DNA from 3 places in the Exiguobacterium sp. UBA5002 genome. Region 1 is predicted to be linked to each of the others. Evidence: riboswitches for the same ligand, from Rfam matches in the RefSeq annotation. Region 1 holds a riboswitch; each other region holds the start of a gene.
The links. Region 1 has a riboswitch for thiamine pyrophosphate ahead of B4C70_RS02460 (ECF transporter S component). Riboswitches for the same ligand answer to the same signal wherever they lie in the genome.
Positions count from the first base shown of each region.

Region 2: another riboswitch for thiamine pyrophosphate. It lies ahead of thiD (bifunctional hydroxymethylpyrimidine kinase/phosphomethylpyrimidine kinase); the one in region 1 lies ahead of B4C70_RS02460 (ECF transporter S component).
Region 3: another riboswitch for thiamine pyrophosphate. It lies ahead of thiT (energy-coupled thiamine transporter ThiT); the one in region 1 lies ahead of B4C70_RS02460 (ECF transporter S component).

Region 1 is NZ_DGYQ01000013.1:58,166-64,039, reverse strand. It holds gene B4C70_RS02475 (glycerol-3-phosphate acyltransferase) at 1-78, shown strand, start outside; gene B4C70_RS02470 (GNAT family N-acetyltransferase) at 92-1,642, shown strand; gene B4C70_RS02465 (50S ribosomal protein L25/general stress protein Ctc) at 1,933-2,604, shown strand; TPP riboswitch at 2,700-2,799, shown strand; gene B4C70_RS02460 (ECF transporter S component) at 2,900-3,472, shown strand; gene B4C70_RS02455 (ABC transporter ATP-binding protein) at 3,469-4,998, shown strand; gene B4C70_RS02450 (energy-coupling factor transporter transmembrane component T family protein) at 4,970-5,692, shown strand; gene B4C70_RS02445 (NAD(P)/FAD-dependent oxidoreductase) at 5,748-5,874, shown strand, end outside.
Region 2 is NZ_DGYQ01000045.1:100,189-106,062, reverse strand. It holds gene B4C70_RS13710 (ArsR/SmtB family transcription factor) at 1-189, opposite strand, end outside; gene B4C70_RS13705 (hypothetical protein) at 245-679, opposite strand; gene thiE (thiamine phosphate synthase) at 700-1,338, opposite strand; gene thiM (hydroxyethylthiazole kinase) at 1,328-2,095, opposite strand; gene thiD (bifunctional hydroxymethylpyrimidine kinase/phosphomethylpyrimidine kinase) at 2,076-2,879, opposite strand; TPP riboswitch at 2,996-3,106, opposite strand; gene B4C70_RS13685 (murein hydrolase activator EnvC family protein) at 3,170-4,447, opposite strand; gene B4C70_RS13680 (murein hydrolase activator EnvC family protein) at 4,650-5,874, opposite strand, start outside.
Region 3 is NZ_DGYQ01000026.1:33,410-39,283, reverse strand. It holds gene pknB (Stk1 family PASTA domain-containing Ser/Thr kinase) at 1-1,016, shown strand, start outside; gene rsgA (ribosome small subunit-dependent GTPase A) at 1,042-1,947, shown strand; gene rpe (ribulose-phosphate 3-epimerase) at 1,950-2,606, shown strand; TPP riboswitch at 2,629-2,738, shown strand; gene thiT (energy-coupled thiamine transporter ThiT) at 2,799-3,359, shown strand; gene B4C70_RS07370 (thiamine diphosphokinase) at 3,361-3,963, shown strand; gene B4C70_RS07365 (amino acid permease) at 4,018-5,421, opposite strand; gene rpmB (50S ribosomal protein L28) at 5,561-5,749, opposite strand.

The DNA of each region.
Region 1 (5,874 bases):
AATATCTTGTGTACCGTTGCCGTAAGTCTACTTGTCCTGTGGGCTCATGATGCACTCCACAAGCCAGCCATTACATAAGGAGGACGTCTCCATGATCGACTTTTCCATTGCAACTGCGGACGATGCGGAAGCAATCCATGAATTGAACTACCTCACCTTTACAGAAGAGATTCCGCAACATCAACCGAACATCGAACGGAAACGAATTGATCGATTCCATGATCAGAACACTTACTTGATCGGTAAGGAAGACGATCGACTCGTCGCGATGATCGCCATTCGAAAGCATCGTCCCTTTTCGCTTGAGGAAAAGGGCGTGACGCTAGAAGAGACACTGACGGACCCAGCGGAAATCCGCTTACTTAGCGTTCGTCCCGAATACCGCAATAGTCGTACGTTCATGCAATTGATGCGCTTTTTAATGGTCTACCTCGAGCGGGAGACGATTGATCATGTCTATATCAGTGGTACGACGCGAGAAGCAAAACTATACGCGCGGTTCGGCTTCACACCGATTGCACCAACGCTTGGCAGTGGCGATGCTCAGTTTGTACCGATGTTGTTGTCGCGCGCAACATATGAACGATCCGTCATCGCGGATGTCTTACGTCCCCTGCATTTTCTAGCCGGTCCGGTCGAGGTTGCGCCGACGGTCCGTCAAGCGGCGCAACAAGCACCGCGTCCACACCGTACGGCCTCGATGCGGCAGCTCGATCAAGATTTACGTGGCCGAATGTGTCAGTTGCTGGATTTGCCACATGTCTCGATGGCCGTCGGCAGCGGTACGCTCGCCAATGATATTGTCGCGCAACAACTCACTGGACATGGATTGATCCTGAACGGCGGCGAGTTCGGTCAACGCTTGATTGATCACGCGGCACGTGCCGGCAAGTCCTTTGATGTCCATACGCTTCCCCCCGGTCACCCGATCGACTTGAAGCAACTCGCTCATCAATTGAGGCAAACGGCATACAACTGGATCTGGTTGACGCATTGTGAGACGTCAACGGGTGTTCTCTATGATCTTGATGCAGTAAAAGTGCTGTTAGATGAACGAACTGCACTCGTCGTCGATGCGATCAGCGCTGTTGGAACCGGACATTTCTCATACGATGGCTGCACTTTCGTCACGACTGTTTCCGGGAAAGCGATTGGTGGTTTACCGGGTCTTGCGTTCATTGGTCACGCAGATCGCGTCCTACCTTCTCTCTGTATTCCCCGTTATCTGGATTTAGGACTCTACGCAGAAGGGGTTGCCTTTTCCGGCTCGTCGAACCTGTTGCTTGCCTGTCAGGCAGCGCTTGATGCCCTCGATCTTAATCAAGCAGCAATCAAGATGACCTATCTCGAACAAGCCGTCCGCGCAACTGGATTACAACTCCTCGCACAACAAGAAGCACAAGCGCCGGGAATACTGACGATCGTTCATCCGTCCGCAACTGATTTAGGCGACGCTCTGCGTATTCAGGGGTATCACGTCCAGTACGAAAGCGACTATCTCGTTTACAATCAGTGGCTTCAAATTTCGACGATGGGACAGACGACGATGCGACAAATTGAACGTCTCGTTCGTGTTTTAGTTCGTGAAAATGAACGAATCACCATAAAGAATGAAAAAAATGAAAGACCTCTCAACCCTTGATTTCAAGCGGTTTGGAGGTCTTTCGACTTCGAAAAGATAAAAAAGAGGTTTATGGATTTAAAACATAGGGGTATAAACTCATTAGCACCGCATCAAACCGGTGACTTACTCACACATGTTTCTCAATATCAGCGTAATGACCTGGGAGAGAAATGCAAAGTCACGAAAGCGTCAGATTCATGAGAGTCTGAAACCGATTGTCTTAGCATGATTCATATTGTTCAGGATTCGTCCTGCTCCTACATTCATTACCTTTTGAGGGCTATACCAAATTCAAGGGGGAAATGAACATGTCAGTTAATTTAACAGCCGAAAAACGCGAGGTACGTCCACGCTCACTCCGTAAACAATTGCGTCATGAAGGAAAAGCTCTTGGCGTCGTGTATGGTTACAAAGTGGAAAGTACACCAATCGCGTTTGAAGAAAAAGAATTGCTTAAAATCGTCCGAGAAAACGGTGAAAACGTCTTGATTTCACTCAAACTCGATGGTAAAAATATTAACGTCTTGATCAATCGCCGTGATATGGATGTCTTCACCCCAACAGTCGATCACGTTGAATTCATCGCCGTGAAAATGGATGAAGAAACAGAAGTCGAAGCAGACGTTGTACTCGTTGGCGAAGCAGCCGGTGCAAAAGTTGGTGGCTTCCTATCACAAACACTCTTTAAAGTAACAGTCGCCGCTACACCAGATAAATTACCAGAGAACGTCGAAGTCGACGTCACGAACCTCGAAATCGGCGATTCGATTTCTGTAGCCGATCTTCCAGAACAAAAAGATTTCCGCATCGTTACAGAAGGCGATATTCAAGTCGCAGCTGTCGTCGAATCGACACTCGAGCAGGATCTTGAAGAAATCGAGGAAGCAGAGGCACAAGCAGAAGCTGGCGAAGACAACGAAGCGGAAGCAACAGAAGCGTCTTCAGAAGAAACAGCTGAAGAGAACGAAGACAATAAATAAGTCGTTTAACGATACGCCCTTTGCGGCGTATCGTTTTTTTGTGTCTTGACAACAGGCGCTGGATTGCCTAAAGTGAACAGCGTATCACCTATTACCATATCCACTAGGGGAGCCCAATTGGCTGAGACGATTCACTTCGGACCCTTCGAACCTGATCTAGTTCATACTAGCGTAGGAAAGTGGAGCGATCACATCCAATGACTCCTGCTGCGCGCAGTTTTTCTGAGGACCGCTCTCTTTTTTACGGAGGGCGGTCTTTTTTGGCGTCTCCCCCATTCAAAGGAGGACGTATCTAATGCAACACTGGAAAATGAAAGAAATCATGGTCATGATGATGCTCGCCGTCGCTTGCGGCGTCATCTATCTTGGTTGGTCAACACTCTGGTTACCAATCTCAGCGATCTTCGGTCCTGTCGGTGCCAACTGGATGTTTGGCATCTGGATCATTGCGAGTCCGCTCGTCGCAGCAATCATTCAAAAGCCAGGTGCCGCTTTAATTGCGGAAGTCGTCGCGGCAGCCGTCGAACTGTTCACAGGTAGTCATTTTGGTTTATCCGCTCTTCTGATCGGAGTCTGCCAAGGACTTGGTGCGGAAATCGTCTTCGCGATGACGCGTTACCGTCGTTATGACACATGGACCTTGATGTTATCGGGTGTCGGAGCCGCGATTGGTAGCATCGTTTATAGTCTAATCGCGAACGGATTCGGTTACTACACAACGACGACGTTGCTTGCGACAACTGGCTTACAATTGATCAGCGGCGCATTACTCGGTGGCTTGCTTGCAGCCATTCTCGTCCGTCGCCTTGTTGCGACTGGTGTCTTGAACGGGTTTGCGGCAGGACGTGCGAAACGAGAAATCGCATGATTACTGTCGACGACCTCAGCATCCGCTATCCCGGTCAGATGAAATCGGTGCTCAATCATGTATCGCTGACGATTGAGCAAGGGACGACCCTTCTGCTCGGACGAAGTGGGAGTGGCAAGACGACATTACTTCATGCCCTTGCCGGACTGACACCGGAAACGATTGAAGTCGAACAGACTGGTACCGTTAACCGGTCCGGTTCGGTCGGAATCTTGTTTCAAAATCCAGAAGAACAGTTCTGCATGGAGACAATCGGACGCGAAATCGCTTTTAGTTTAGAAAATCGCTCGATTCCGCGCGTGGAGATGGATGAACGAATTGAACGCTTACTCGCACTCGTCGGTCTCCCCCTCCCCTTCTCGACACCGATCGCGAGTCTATCCGGTGGAATGAAACAGCGTCTCGCGCTCGCAGCGGTCCTAGCACTTGAGCCGACGATCTTATTACTCGATGAACCAACGGCTCAGATTGATCCAATCGGACAACATGAGCTGATGGCGTTGATTTTTCGAATTCAAAAAGAACACGATTTAACGATCGTCTTGATCGAACACCAACTTGATGTCTGTTTGCCGTACGTCGACCAGGTCGTCTTACTTGAGGACGGATCGATTACTGCGACAGCAGATCCACGGGATCTGTTCCCGCAGGATTACAAAGAGCTTCAAACGAAAGGTATTGCCGTTCCCTCTTTGTATCCGTATACGTTAGAGACGTTACCCATAGATGGACCGCAAGCGGCGCGACTTCATGTGCCTTCCCCCGTCGCTACAGCTGGTCGCTCTTTGTTACACGTCGCTGCATTATCGACGAAAGCACCATATCCGCTGACCGATGCGACATTTTCCCTGCAGACAGGAGAATGGGTGATGCTGCTTGGGGCAAATGGATCCGGGAAAAGTACACTGCTTGCGACACTCGGGCGGTTGCTTCCCAATCGTGGAACGTATCAGCTCCAGGGGCGACCGGTTCATCGTTACTCCCGGCGTCGCTTTTATGAGCACGTTGGCTATGTCTTTCAACAACCGGATCTGCAGTTTCTTAAGCTGACGGTCGAAGCGGAAATCGACTGGAGCCACCGGGCAGCGACGAACGTTAAGCGCGCGGCGTTGCTCGAACGGCTGGAACTGACATCTGTCAAACAGCAGTCACCCCTTGCTCTTAGTACGGGGCAACAACGACGGCTCAGCGTCGCAACGATGCTCGGACAAACGAAAGACTTATTGTTGCTCGATGAACCGACCTTCGGACAAGATGGATTGACGACACGACGCTTAATGGAACAGTTACAGATGGAACAACAGAACGGTACGACACTCGTCATGGCGACGCATGATATGGAGCTCGTCGCCCGGTATGCGGATCGTGTCCTCGTCATGGAGCAAGGACGGATTGCTTTTGACGGTCGCCCAAGCGAGTTATTCGCTAACGTTCCATTACTCGAGCGCTGTCAGCTACAACGTCCACTTTCGTACCAATTCCAGGAGGTGAAACGTGATGCAAACGAACGTGTCCCCGTTCGCTAAACTCAATCCCGTCATCAAGGGAAGCGGATTGTTTTTGATCATGTTTGCCTTGATTGCAACGAATGACTGGGTCAAAACGTTAGTATTCCTGAGTTTTGCTATCGCACTGCTACTCCTCTCCGGATGGGGTCCTTTTGATTTCTTGAAGCGACTTGCGCCGTATAGTCTATTATTCTTATTGACGTTCTGGATGATGGCGGCTTTCGGCAAAGGAACGAATATTCTTTGGTCGTTTGGTTGGTTTCATGTCACGTCGGAAAGCGTCGCGCACGGCTGGTTACTTGCCTTGCGGATGGCCACGTTCGTCTGCTTGAGCCTCGCTTTCGTCACGACGACCGACGCGACCCGTTTCGTAATGAGCTTGATCCATCAGGCGAAGTTATCGCCCCGCTTTGCTTACGGATTCCTTGCCGGGATTCGCTTTCTGCCGCAACTGGTCGAAGAAGTCCGCGTTTTGCGGCAAGTCCGGATGATTCGCAATGTGCACAGTCGCTTTCCTGGTGATGGATTTCTTTCAATTGGCTTGCCGCTCTTCTCACGATCGATCCAGCGGGCAGAACGGATGGCGATTGCTCTCGAAGCCCGTCACTTTTCAGCAGAGCGAACGTATTACGAGGTACCGGTCGTTCAGCGTCAGGATATTATTTATCTCGTGGTCATTCTCCTATTCATCAGTCTTGTCTTTTGGCTATGATTACCGTCACCCGTATCCGGGTACACTCTAGCAAGACAGATTGAAGGAGAACGACATGAAACGTATCCTCTTGATTGGTGCAGGTCACGCTCACCTGCATTGCATTACACACGGACCAACAGAAGACGTCGAGTGGCTGGTCCTGAACGCCTCGACGTACCAATATTACTCGGGCATGTACT
Region 2 (5,874 bases), on a different contig from region 1:
ATGATGCGACGCTGTCGCAATCGAACAGTCGACAGAAGCCGAGACATCACAAACGCATAGTTCTTCTTCGATCGTCAGCGCATAAACGATTCGCAGTCGTGTCGCATCCGAAAGAATCTTAAATAGCTTTCCGATTTCAGACGCGCGTTGTTCATCAATCGCAATCGTTTCACAACGGGGAATGTCCATGTCCGTCACCTCGTTTCTACCTATATTGCACCATGAGAAACGGGACATTGCAAGTTCAGCGCATTCGTCTGCGAATGAGCCAAAACACGAACCATCCTCCTACGTAATCTCCGATATCCCAGACAATTCGATTTTGATCGACAGCGCGTACGCCGATGTCAATGACTTTCGTGCTTTCTAATCGATTCGTATAACGTTGACGAAGTCGCGTCGGAATCGGTAGATGAAGAAGTGCCCGGTAATAGATATCTAAATGAGTATGTCCCCAAATTTCCGTCGCAATCGAGCTCGTTTTAATATACAACGGACGTTTGTAGCGTCTTTCATACTTTTCTTTCAATAAAAGACCCATCTCATAAGATATACGATTAGGACGCGGAAATAAGACTTTTCCTAGATGGTAGATTCCCTGATTATCGACTCGAATGATTTGTGGTTCTAACCGATATCGAATCCAATAGCCGCGAAAACGGATCGTCTGCCATTTCAATACAATCACCTCTGAACGGATTATACCCTGTTCTGAAGTGATTGATGCCATTCTCGCACAGCATCTGTCATTTGCTGCGCAGCGAGTTGCCGATCTTCTTTAGCGAAAATTTCTGAGATGACGGCATACCCTTCTAGCGGGATAGGCAGAGAAGAGACATTCGTTGCTGTGATTCCACCAATACCGATTAGAGGTAATCGTACGGCTTCTCGAATTGCCTGAAGCATCGTGTGCGACATGGAATCAGCGTCCGCTTTGGATGACGTCGCAAATAGAGACCCCACGCCTAAATAAGATGCTCCGTCCCGTTCTGCTTCAATCGCTTGTGCAACGGTTGCTACTGACACACCGATCACGGCATCTGGTAAAAGGCGACGTGCTGCGATTAAAGGAATGTCTTCTTGTCCGATATGCAAACCAGCTCCGACGAGTAATGCGATATCGATCCGGTCATTGATGATCAAAGGAACGTCGTAGCGATCCGTGAGTGTTTTCAACCGAACTGCCTGATCGTAGAATTCCTTTCCTTGTGCTGTTTTTTCCCGTAATTGCACGATCGTCGCACCACCTAAAACAGCTTCCTCAACGACCGTCTCGATCGCGACTCCAGGATGGTACCGACGATCCGTCACTGCATAGATGGAGTAATCAATTGACACGTTCTGTCACCTCCACCAGATCTTGCACCGTCATGAGGCTGATGGCATTGAACAACTCTCGTTTAAAATCACCAAGACCTTGCGCGGAGGCTGCTTGTTCTCCTGCTTTTCCCATGACGAATGTCCCGTGGACAGCCGCCTCAAATGCCGTATATCCTGCACCGAGGAAGCTCGCAATCAAGGAGGCCGTCATGCAGCCCGTACCCGTGATGTCTCCCAAACGTGGTGTTCCTACATGTAATTCCATTTCACGCGTTCCATCCGTGATGTAGTCGTTCGGACCTGTCACGACGAGGACAGATTGGTGTTTGCGAGCGAATGCACGAATGCTTTCTCGATCCATCATTGCATCTCCCGCAGCATCGACTCCCTTAGTTCGCCCATCTTCCCCAAGTAACGTCTTGATTTCAGAAGCATTTCCTTTAATGACCGTACACCCGAGATCAATGAGTTCTTTAGAAAAGGCAGTACGTAATGTCGTTGCCCCTGCTCCAACTGGATCAAGAACGATTGGGACATTCAAACGTCCCGCTTCACGTGCTGCGAGTCGTTGAGCTGCTTGCATGTCTGCATCAATCGTACCAATGTTTAAGACAAGAGCTTGTGCGAGTCTAACCATCTCTTCTACTTCACGAATGTCTTCCGCCATGACGGGTGATGCTCCAACAGCGAGTGTGACGTTTGCGCAGTCGTTGATCGTCACCGTGTTCGTCAGATGGTGAATGAGTGGTTTGTGTTCAAGAATGGTCGTAAACATGTGTATCCCTCCAAAGTGAGTGAAAATGATGTGTCGGTCCAATACCTTGTCCGAGGGCAAATCCATGACGAATTGCCTCCGTGACATAGCTCTTTGCCTGTCTTACACTATCTGTTAAATCTTCTCCAAGCGCCATCCGCGCCGCAATCGCCGCAGATAAGGTACAACCAGTTCCATGAGTATGTTGATTGTCTAACCGTTCCGATGTGAAGCGGTGTTCCACTTCCCCATCAAACAACAAATCCGTCGCAGCTCCTGAGAGATGTCCACCTTTTAGTAATACTGCCCCTGTCTGTGTAGCCAATTGATGCATCGCCAGTCGCATTTCCTCTAGATTGGTCACTGATCGTCCTGTTAACCGCTCCGCTTCCGGTAAATTCGGTGTGACGAGTGTCGCAAGCGGCAGAAGTTCTGAAATCAATGCTTGTTCAGCTTCCGTCCGCAATAGGACATGACCACCTTTAGCGACCATGACGGGATCTAATATGATAGGAACTGTCTGTTTGCGGAGATGTGTAGCAATGACACGAATCGTCTGCGCATTCGAGACCATCCCGATTTTGATCGCATCGACACGAATGTCTGAAAAAATCGACGTTAACTGGGCATCTACGATTTCTGGGGACAACTCTTCCACCGCTTGAACACCCAACGTATTTTGCGCCGTGACGGCTGTCAGGACGCTCATTCCATAAACCCCTAAAGCCGAAAAGGTTTTTAAATCTGCTTGAATCCCAGCTCCACCACCGGAGTCGGATCCTGCAATCGTCAGTACATGTTTCATGTTCTTTTCACCTTCCCATCGAGCAATGTAAGGGAGTCGTGACCGACAAAAAAAAGCGTCGACCGCTGTAAAAAAGCAGTCGACGCTATACGAAAGCGTTATACACGCATTCCGGTATCCGTTCGGCTCAACTTTCCTACGCTGGTATTATCCAGTTCAGGTAATAGGGTCGAAAACAGATTGGTTTTCCTCTCAGCCGGATTCCTCCAGCTCCCCTAGTTGCTCAAGTATTCGTTTCGCCTTAACTGTAGCATAGAGAAGAAAAAAAAACGAGCCGAAGCCCGTTTTGATTACAGATATGCTAATGGATTGACTGCATTTAGAGGAGAAGAGGCACTGTATTGATAGCCTCCGACATGTAGTTCGAAATGTAAGTGTGGTCCTGTTGAATTCCCTGTACTACCAAGTGTCCCGACTTGCTGACCTTGAGAGACCGTTTGTCCTGCACGAACCGATAATGAACTCATATGTGCGTAGACAGTCGTGTACACTTGTCCATCTAGGAAGTGAGAAATCATGACATGATTGCCGTAAGGTCCACCACCTGATGCTGTAATGACCGTTCCAGCTGCTGCAGCGACGATTGGAGATCCGACCGAACCACTGAAATCAACACCGTTGTGGAACGTATAACCGTTCGCGCCGCTTGCTGGTCCGAATCCTTGTGACACTCCACCAGAAGATGGTCGAACGAATTTCCCTCCACTCGAAACAACCGGCGGGACAACAGAATCAGTTGATTCCGAACTCTTACCTGCTTGTTTTGCTGCTTGAGCATTCGCTTTAGCGGCTTTTTCGGCTGCCGCTTTCTCCGCTGCTGCTTTTTCAGCCGCTGCTTTAGCAGCTGCCTTCGCTGCCGCAATTGCACGTTCTTGCGCTTCGAGAGTCGCTTGAAGTTCTTTTGCGTCTAACAGTTCTGTCGTGAACTTCGTCTTCCCTTTTCGTAATTTCTTCAGCGTGGCACTACGTTCTTTCATTTGAAGCTTTAACGCTTTCTTTTGTTCAAGCAATACTTTCTTTTCTTGCATTTGCTCCGCTTTTTTCTCAACGAGCGTTTGTTTTGCTTCTGCTAATTTTTGTTGCGTTGCGATGTAATCCGAAATCATTTTATCGTCTTGCTCAGCGATTTTTTTCCCCGCCATGACACGGCTGAATAAATCACCTAAATCCTTCGATCCAAAAATGACTTCTTCCCATTTAATCGAGTTTCCATCGTTCTCTTGGAAAACACGCAAACGATCACCGAGTAGTTCTTCCTGTTTCTGTAACATTTCTTCGTAACGGACGATGTCTACCTTTAACTCATCGATTCGAACGTTCAACTGTTCGATTTGTTTATTTTTTTCAGAGACTTGGAAAATCTTTTCGTTGATTGCTGCGTCAATTTGATTGATTTGACGTTGCTCTTTTGAGATTTTAGCTTCTTGTTTTTTGATCGCTTTTTCAAGTTTACGTTGTTCAGCGGCATTTTCAGCCTTTTTTTCTTTAATGGTCGCTGCTGCGATCGGTTGCGTTCCTGTTATAAGTAATGCTCCTAAAACAATGGTAGAAATTAGTTTTTTTAGCATATATCGTTTTCCTCACTTATGTTTTTTTCATATTTTATTATAGTATTCAAGTTTCTCTCATATCTGAAATAGATTATAGCACCGTAATCGTTTCAAAAAAATTTCATTTACATTTCAAATGAAAACGATTTTTTGTAATATATGATTTGTTTTTTGAAAATGACAAAAAAAGAACCGTTGCATATGCAACGATTCTTTACGATTAAAACATCGACATTGGATTGACTGAGTTAGCTGGACCTGTTGCACTGTAGCTGTATCCACCAACGTGAATTTCGAAGTGTAAGTGTGGACCTGTTGAGTTTCCTGTGCTACCACGTGTACCGATTTGTTGACCTTGGCTGACACGTTGACCTGCACTAGCGTTCAATGAACTCATATGTGCATAGACTGTCGTATATGTCTTCCCGTTCAATTGGTGAGCGATCATGATGTGATTTCCGTAAGGTCCGCCACCTGATGCTGTAATGACTGTACCAGTTGCAGCTGCCACGATTGGCGTGCCAACTGGACCACCGAAGTCAATCCCGTTATGGAACGTATAACCATTTTCTCCGCCTGCAGAACCATACCCTTGTGTCACAGCACCAGCAGTTGGATGAATGAAGAGTCCGCCTGATGATGGTGACGGTTTAGGTGTCGCTGGAGCTGACGGCGCTGGAGCTGGCGCAGTTGGTGCTGGTGTAGATGGTTTTGGTGCCGATTGTTTTGTCGAACCAGAAGGTTTTGCTGACTGCGCTGCCTTCTCTTGTGCTGCTTGCTGAGTTGCTGCTTGCGCTGCTTCAGCTTCTGCTCGTGCTTTTGCTTCACGTGCAGCTTGAGCTTGACGTTCTTTTTCGATTCGCGCTTCACGTTCACGCGCTGCTTTTTCAGCTGCAATCGCTTTTTCTTGAGCAATCAAAATTTGCTGGACTTCTTTTGCATCCATCAATTGTGTTTCGAACTTTTCTTTTTTCTTACGTAGTTCTTTTAAGCGTTTGTTCCGCTCTTTTAATTGTGATTCAAGATCCGCTTGTTGATGTTTTAATTCTTTTTTCTCAACGACCAACTGCGCTTTCTTTTCTTTTACTTCTTGCTGCGCATCCGCTAATTGCTTTTGCGTATTCTGGTAATCCGTGATCATTTTATCATCTTGTTTTGAAATGGATTTCCCTGCCATGACACGGCTTACGAGATCACCAACGTTTTTAGCACCAAAGATGACTTCTTCCCATTTAATTGAGTTTCCATCATTCTCTTGCATGACACGAAGACGATCACCGAGTAGTTTTTCTTGGCGTTTTAGTTTCGCTTTATATTTCTCAATTTCTTTTCCAAGTTCAACGATTTCACGTTCTGTTGCTTTGATTTGACGATCCTTTGTTTCGACAGCAAAGATTTTTTCGTTCAACGCTTCGTCTAGTCGATTGACTTCTTGTTGTGTTTTA
Region 3 (5,874 bases), on a different contig from region 1:
AATCACCCGCCGTCGCAACTGTTCAACCGAAAACACCGGAAAAGAAAAAGAAAAAACGCTGGTGGATCATCCTCTTGTTACTCCTTTTACTGGGTGGGGCGGCTACGACGTTCGCGATGTGGCCGGATCCAACGGTCACCGTACCATCTGTCGTCAAGACGGATGGAGACGATGCGGAAACGAAGCTTGAGAAACTTGGATTTGTCGTCGAGACAACGGAACGGAGTAGCGATACGGTCGAAGAAGGCGATGTCATCAGTCAAACGCCTCGTGAAAAAGCACAGGTCAAGAAGGGCTCGACAGTCAATTTGGTCGTTTCTACTGGTAGCGCTCCGGTTGAGGTATCGGATGTGACGGATGAAGCTGAAAAAGAAGCAATTGCAACGCTAAAAGAAGCAGGATTCGCAAAAGTCGAAGTCGAGCGAGAGAAGTCGGATGAAATCGCGCGAGGAAATGTGATTCGACAGTCAATTTCTGCTGGAACGGAAGTGATCGCAAAAGAACAGACGATTACAATCACTGTCTCAGAAGGAACTTCGTCCTTTGAATTGAAAGATTTGACGAACTTATCGAGTGATGAAGCAAAAGCGTATCTCGATGAAATGGGTCTCGACGGCACGTTTGAACAAGAATTTTCAAGTGACGTCAAGCTCGATCAAGTCATCCGTCAATTCCCGCAAGCAGGAGCACAAGTCGAACCGAACGACTCCGTGACTGTGTTCATCTCAAAAGGTGAGGAAGAAAAAACGGTGACGGCAACGTTCCCTGAAAAGGTCGTCTATGATGCGGTCAGCGAGAACGAGGACGAGGAACCACCGAAACAAGTCATCCGGATTGAGACGGAAGACGCGAAAGGGAAGCGGACCGTCATCGAGGAATCGATTGATCAAGATGAGACATTCGACGTGCCGGTGACGATTGATCCAGGAGAAGAAGGAAAAATTACGATCTATAAAGACGATACGGTGTATCGTTCAAAAACCATCACGTACAATCAAGCAAAAGACGCACAATGAATGTGATGAAAAAGGAGTGCATAGGATGACGGAACAACGCATCGAAGAGAATCGAGAAGGAACGATCATACGTCTGCAGGGTGGCTTTTATGATGTCATGACACCAGAAGGAGAGGTCCGTTCACGGGCAAGAGGGAATTTCCGAAAACGCGGCATCAGTCCAGTTGTCGGAGACGAAGTCGTTCTTCATATCGAAAGTGAGACGGGATATATTCTCGAAGTGAAGGAGCGGGACAACTTTTTAGTACGCCCTCCAGTCGCGAATATCGACCAGGCATTGCTCGTCGTCTCGGCGGCAGAACCTGATTTTTCAGCGCACTTGCTCGACCGATTTCTCGTTTTGATCGAAGCGAAGGAAATTCAACCCGTCATCCTGTTGACGAAGATGGATTTGCTGGACGATGTTAAAGGACCGGCTGTCCGAGAGGCGATTGCCGCTTACCGGAAGATTGGGTATACGGTCATCGAGACATCAAGTGAGACGTTGGCAGGTGTTGAGCAAGTCCGTCCGTTACTTGCTGGAAAAACGAGCGTTCTCGCCGGACAATCCGGTGTCGGGAAAAGTTCATTGCTCAATGCACTGGAACCCTCTCTTGATTTAGAAACAAGTGCGATCTCGAAATCACTCGGACGCGGACGTCATACGACGCGCCACGTCACATTGATGCCGCTTGCCGAAGGATTGATTGCCGATACGCCAGGTTTCTCGAACCTCGATTTTCCGTATGATATGGAAATCGAGGATGTACGGTGGAGTTTCCCTGAATTCGTGGCTGTACAAGATGATTGCAAATACCGAGGTTGCTTGCATTTGAATGAACCCGGTTGTGCCGTCAAGGAAGCCGTCGAAGCCCAAGAAATCATGTCCTCTCGTTATGAGAACTATGGTATGTTTATAGACGAAATCAAGAATCGAGCCCGGAGGTATTGAAGATGATTAAAATTGCACCATCTATCTTATCAGCAGATTTTGCGAATCTCGAACGCGATGTTAAAGCAGTCGAAGCAGCAGGCGCGGACTATATCCATTTTGATGTCATGGACGGTCAGTTCGTACCGAACATCTCATTTGGATTACCTGTGCTTAGCAGCTTACGTCAAAAGACGGATATGATTCTCGATGTCCATTTGATGATCGACCAGCCAGAACGTTTCGTCGAGGATTTCGTCAAAGCAGGGGCGGACATCGTGACGTTCCACGTCGAAGCGACGAATCATGTCCATCGTGTCTTGCAACAAATCAAAGCAGCGGGCGCAAAGGCAGGAGTCGTCTTGAATCCCCATACGCCATTATCAACGATTGAACACGTCCTTGAGGATGTCGATATGGTTTTATTGATGACGGTCAATCCGGGCTTCGGTGGACAAGCCTTCATCGAGCGTGTCATGCCGAAACTCGCAGCACTTGCACAAATGAAAGCAGATCGTGGTCTGACATTTGAAATCGAGATTGACGGTGGCGTCAATCCGGAAACGGCAAAGCTTTGCATCGATAACGGTGCGAACGTTCTCGTCGCAGGATCAGCAATCTACAATGCACCAGATTATGCGGAAGCGATCACTAGCATTCGTCAAGGGGCTGCCGTATAATAAGAACGAGAAAACGAAATATGATGACCGCAAGGGGTGTCGCTTGAAAAGCGGCTGAGAGGAGTCTTTTAGACTTTAACCCTTCGAACCTGTTCCGTTCAAACGGACGTAGGGATGTGGCGCACGCAGGCAGTACGGCGTTCGTCGTACTGCCTTTTTGCGTCCTCTCGTACAATGAAGGAGGAAAATAGCATGAAACGGTTACAAGTGATGATGGAAATTGCCATCTTCGCCAGTCTCGGAGTCGTCTTTGATTTACTGATTCCATTCAAAATGCCACAAGGAGGCTCAATCAGCTTAGCGATGTTACCGATCTTCGTCATGGCATTTCGCCACGGTGTCGTCGGAGGGGTCGTCACGGGAGCGCTTGTGGGTACGATTCAATTGATGTTCGCTCCACAAGTCTTGACGATTGTTCAACCGATGCTTGACTATACGATTGCGTATGGTGTCGTCGGATTAAGTGGTCTGTTCGCGCGTCAAGTCAGACTAGCTGCGCGCAATGGACAAAAGAAAAGCTTGATGGCGTTCGTTCTCCTGGCGACGTTATTAGGCGCAGGACTCCGTTATATCTGTCATGTCATCAGTGGAATCGTCTTTTTTGCTGAGTATGCCGAAGGTCCAGTCGTACCGTATTCATTGATTTATAACGCGACATACATGGTACCGTCTTACGTTCTTTGTGGTGTCGTTGCGGGTCTTTTATTTACGACTGCGCCACGCTTACTCCGTTATTCGGCACGAGGTGTCTGAGATGCGGGCGATTCTCGTCTGTGCCGGTCCGCGAGAAGAAGCGCCGGATTTACGGACGTTTTGTCAGCCAGGTGACTTTATCGTTGGTGTCGACGGTGGTGTTCAGACGATTGAATCGTTTGGGCTGACATGCGACCTGAAGATTGGTGATTTTGATTCTCTTGGTTATGTACCAGAAGGGGCAATCGTTCATCCGGCCGAGAAAGATGAAACGGATCTCGAACTGGCACTTCGTACAGTCTCAGAGAAGAAACAGTTTGAGGATACCTTCATTATCGGGGCGACAGGTGGGCGGCTCGACATGACCGTCCAAAATGTATATCTATTGAAGCGATACCCAGAGGCACGACTCGTGACGAAACGAGAAGAGGTACGATACTTGGCTGAGGGAACGTATGCAGTCGAAGCAGGGAGCTATCATTATCTTTCGTTCATTCCACTCGTACCATCGACTTTAAGCTTATCCGGAGTCAAATATCCACTTGATGCACATCCAGTACCGGTCGGAGGTTCCTTGACCGTCAGTAATGAATGGTGTGCGTCAGAAGCGAAGGTAGAGCTCCATCAAGGAGAACTATTGATGATGCGGACGCTTAAGGAATAGCACAATCATAGGAAAGAGGCCGTGGATGACTCCGCGGCCTCTTTTTAGATGAAATTATTCTTCGAATTGAGAAGGGGCGACACGGATGTCGCTTTGAGCGGATAGATGTTTTCCTTTGACGAAGAGATGATAACTTCCCCACATGACAAGGAAGAAAGGAACACCGATGTATAGAGCGATTCGTTGATCCGCTTGAAACGCAAGACTGACGAGGACGACGACGTTAAGTGTCAACGAAATCAGTGGTAACACCGGATAGAGTGGTGTCTTGAATTTCAGTTCGGATACATCGTGTCCGTTTCGGACGAACTGACGACGAAATGCAAGCTGCGAAGCAGAGATTGAAATCCAGCCGACTTGAGCCCCGAGTCCGGCTAAGGACAAGAGCCAAATGAAGACGGTATCTTCTGCAAAAAATGCGGTCAGAAGCGATAACATCGCGAACATCATCGTAAAGAGCAACGCCCGCATCGGCACACCACGTGCATTGACGTAAGATAATTTCTTTGAAATCATCCCTTCTTGCGCCATTGCCCATAACATCCGAGTCGTCGCATATAATCCGGAGTTTCCGACGGACAATAGTGCCGTCAAGACGACGATGTTCATCAAATCAGCAGCGTACGGAATACCGATCGCATCAAAGACCATGATGAACGGACTGCTGACTCCGCCAGCTGTTTCATACGGAATTAATGCACCAACGATCGTAATCGATAAGACGAAGAAGATGAACGTCCGCCAGACTGTATTGCGGATGGCTTTTGGAATCGATTTTTCGGGCGTGTCGGACTCCCCAGCCGCAACACCGATCAATTCCGTTCCTTGGAAGGCGAAGTTGACGGCAATCATCGTCGTCAAGACACCGAGAATCCCGTTTGGAAACCAACCGCTTGCCGTAAAATTCGCAAATAACGATGTCGGACGATCTGCTTCCATCGGTAACCAGCCGAACCAAGCAGCGCCACCTAGAATGATGAAGAACAGGATCGCGAGGACCTTCAAACTCGAGAACCAGAATTCAGCTTCACCGAATGCTTTGGCGGAGACGGCATTCAGACCGAACAGTAAGACCGTAAAGACGGTACACCAGACGACAACGGGTACGTTCGGAAACCAGCGGTCCATCAAACTGCCGGCAGCTGTAATTTCGAGTGCCACCGTCACGGCCCAGCCGAGCCAATAAATCCAACCGACGGCAAAGCCGACCCCTGGTCCGATGAAGCGGGTCGTATAGGTCTGAAATGACCCCGAGACCGGCAGATAGACCGCTAATTCTCCTAGACATAACATCGTCAGATACATGATGGTCCCACCCACGATGTAACTGAGGACCGCCCCGAGAGGTCCTGCTTGTGAAATCGTTAATCCTGACCCTAAAAATAAGCCTGTTCCGATGATTCCGCCGAGTGAAATCATGAACAGGTGTCGACTCGTCATCTCTCGTTTGAGTTGCATGATGACTTCCCCCAATTCTGACAAAATAAAGTACGTTCCTATTGTAAGCGTTTTCATAAAAGCAACAATTAGTTTATGAGAAAAATAAATGAGGGCATAAAAAAACCGGAAGGGAAGATTCCCATCCGGTGGTTGCGCCTTATACGCGTTCGACTTTACCTGATTTAAGAGCTCGAGCTGAAACCCAAACCTTTTTCGGCTTACCATCGACGAGGATACGTACTTTTTGTACGTTGACTCCCCAAGTACGTTTTGTTTTGTTCAATGCGTGTGAACGGTTGTTACCCGACTTTGGCGATTTCCCAGTAACGTAGCATTTACGTGCCATGCGTTCCGCCTCCTTTTATGTTGTTTTGCGTTCGTCCTAATAGACACTTTGCTATCTTAGCATGGTGTCAGGGCGGTTGCAACATAAAAAAAGTAGCTGACAAGAAAAAAACTTGACAGACAACC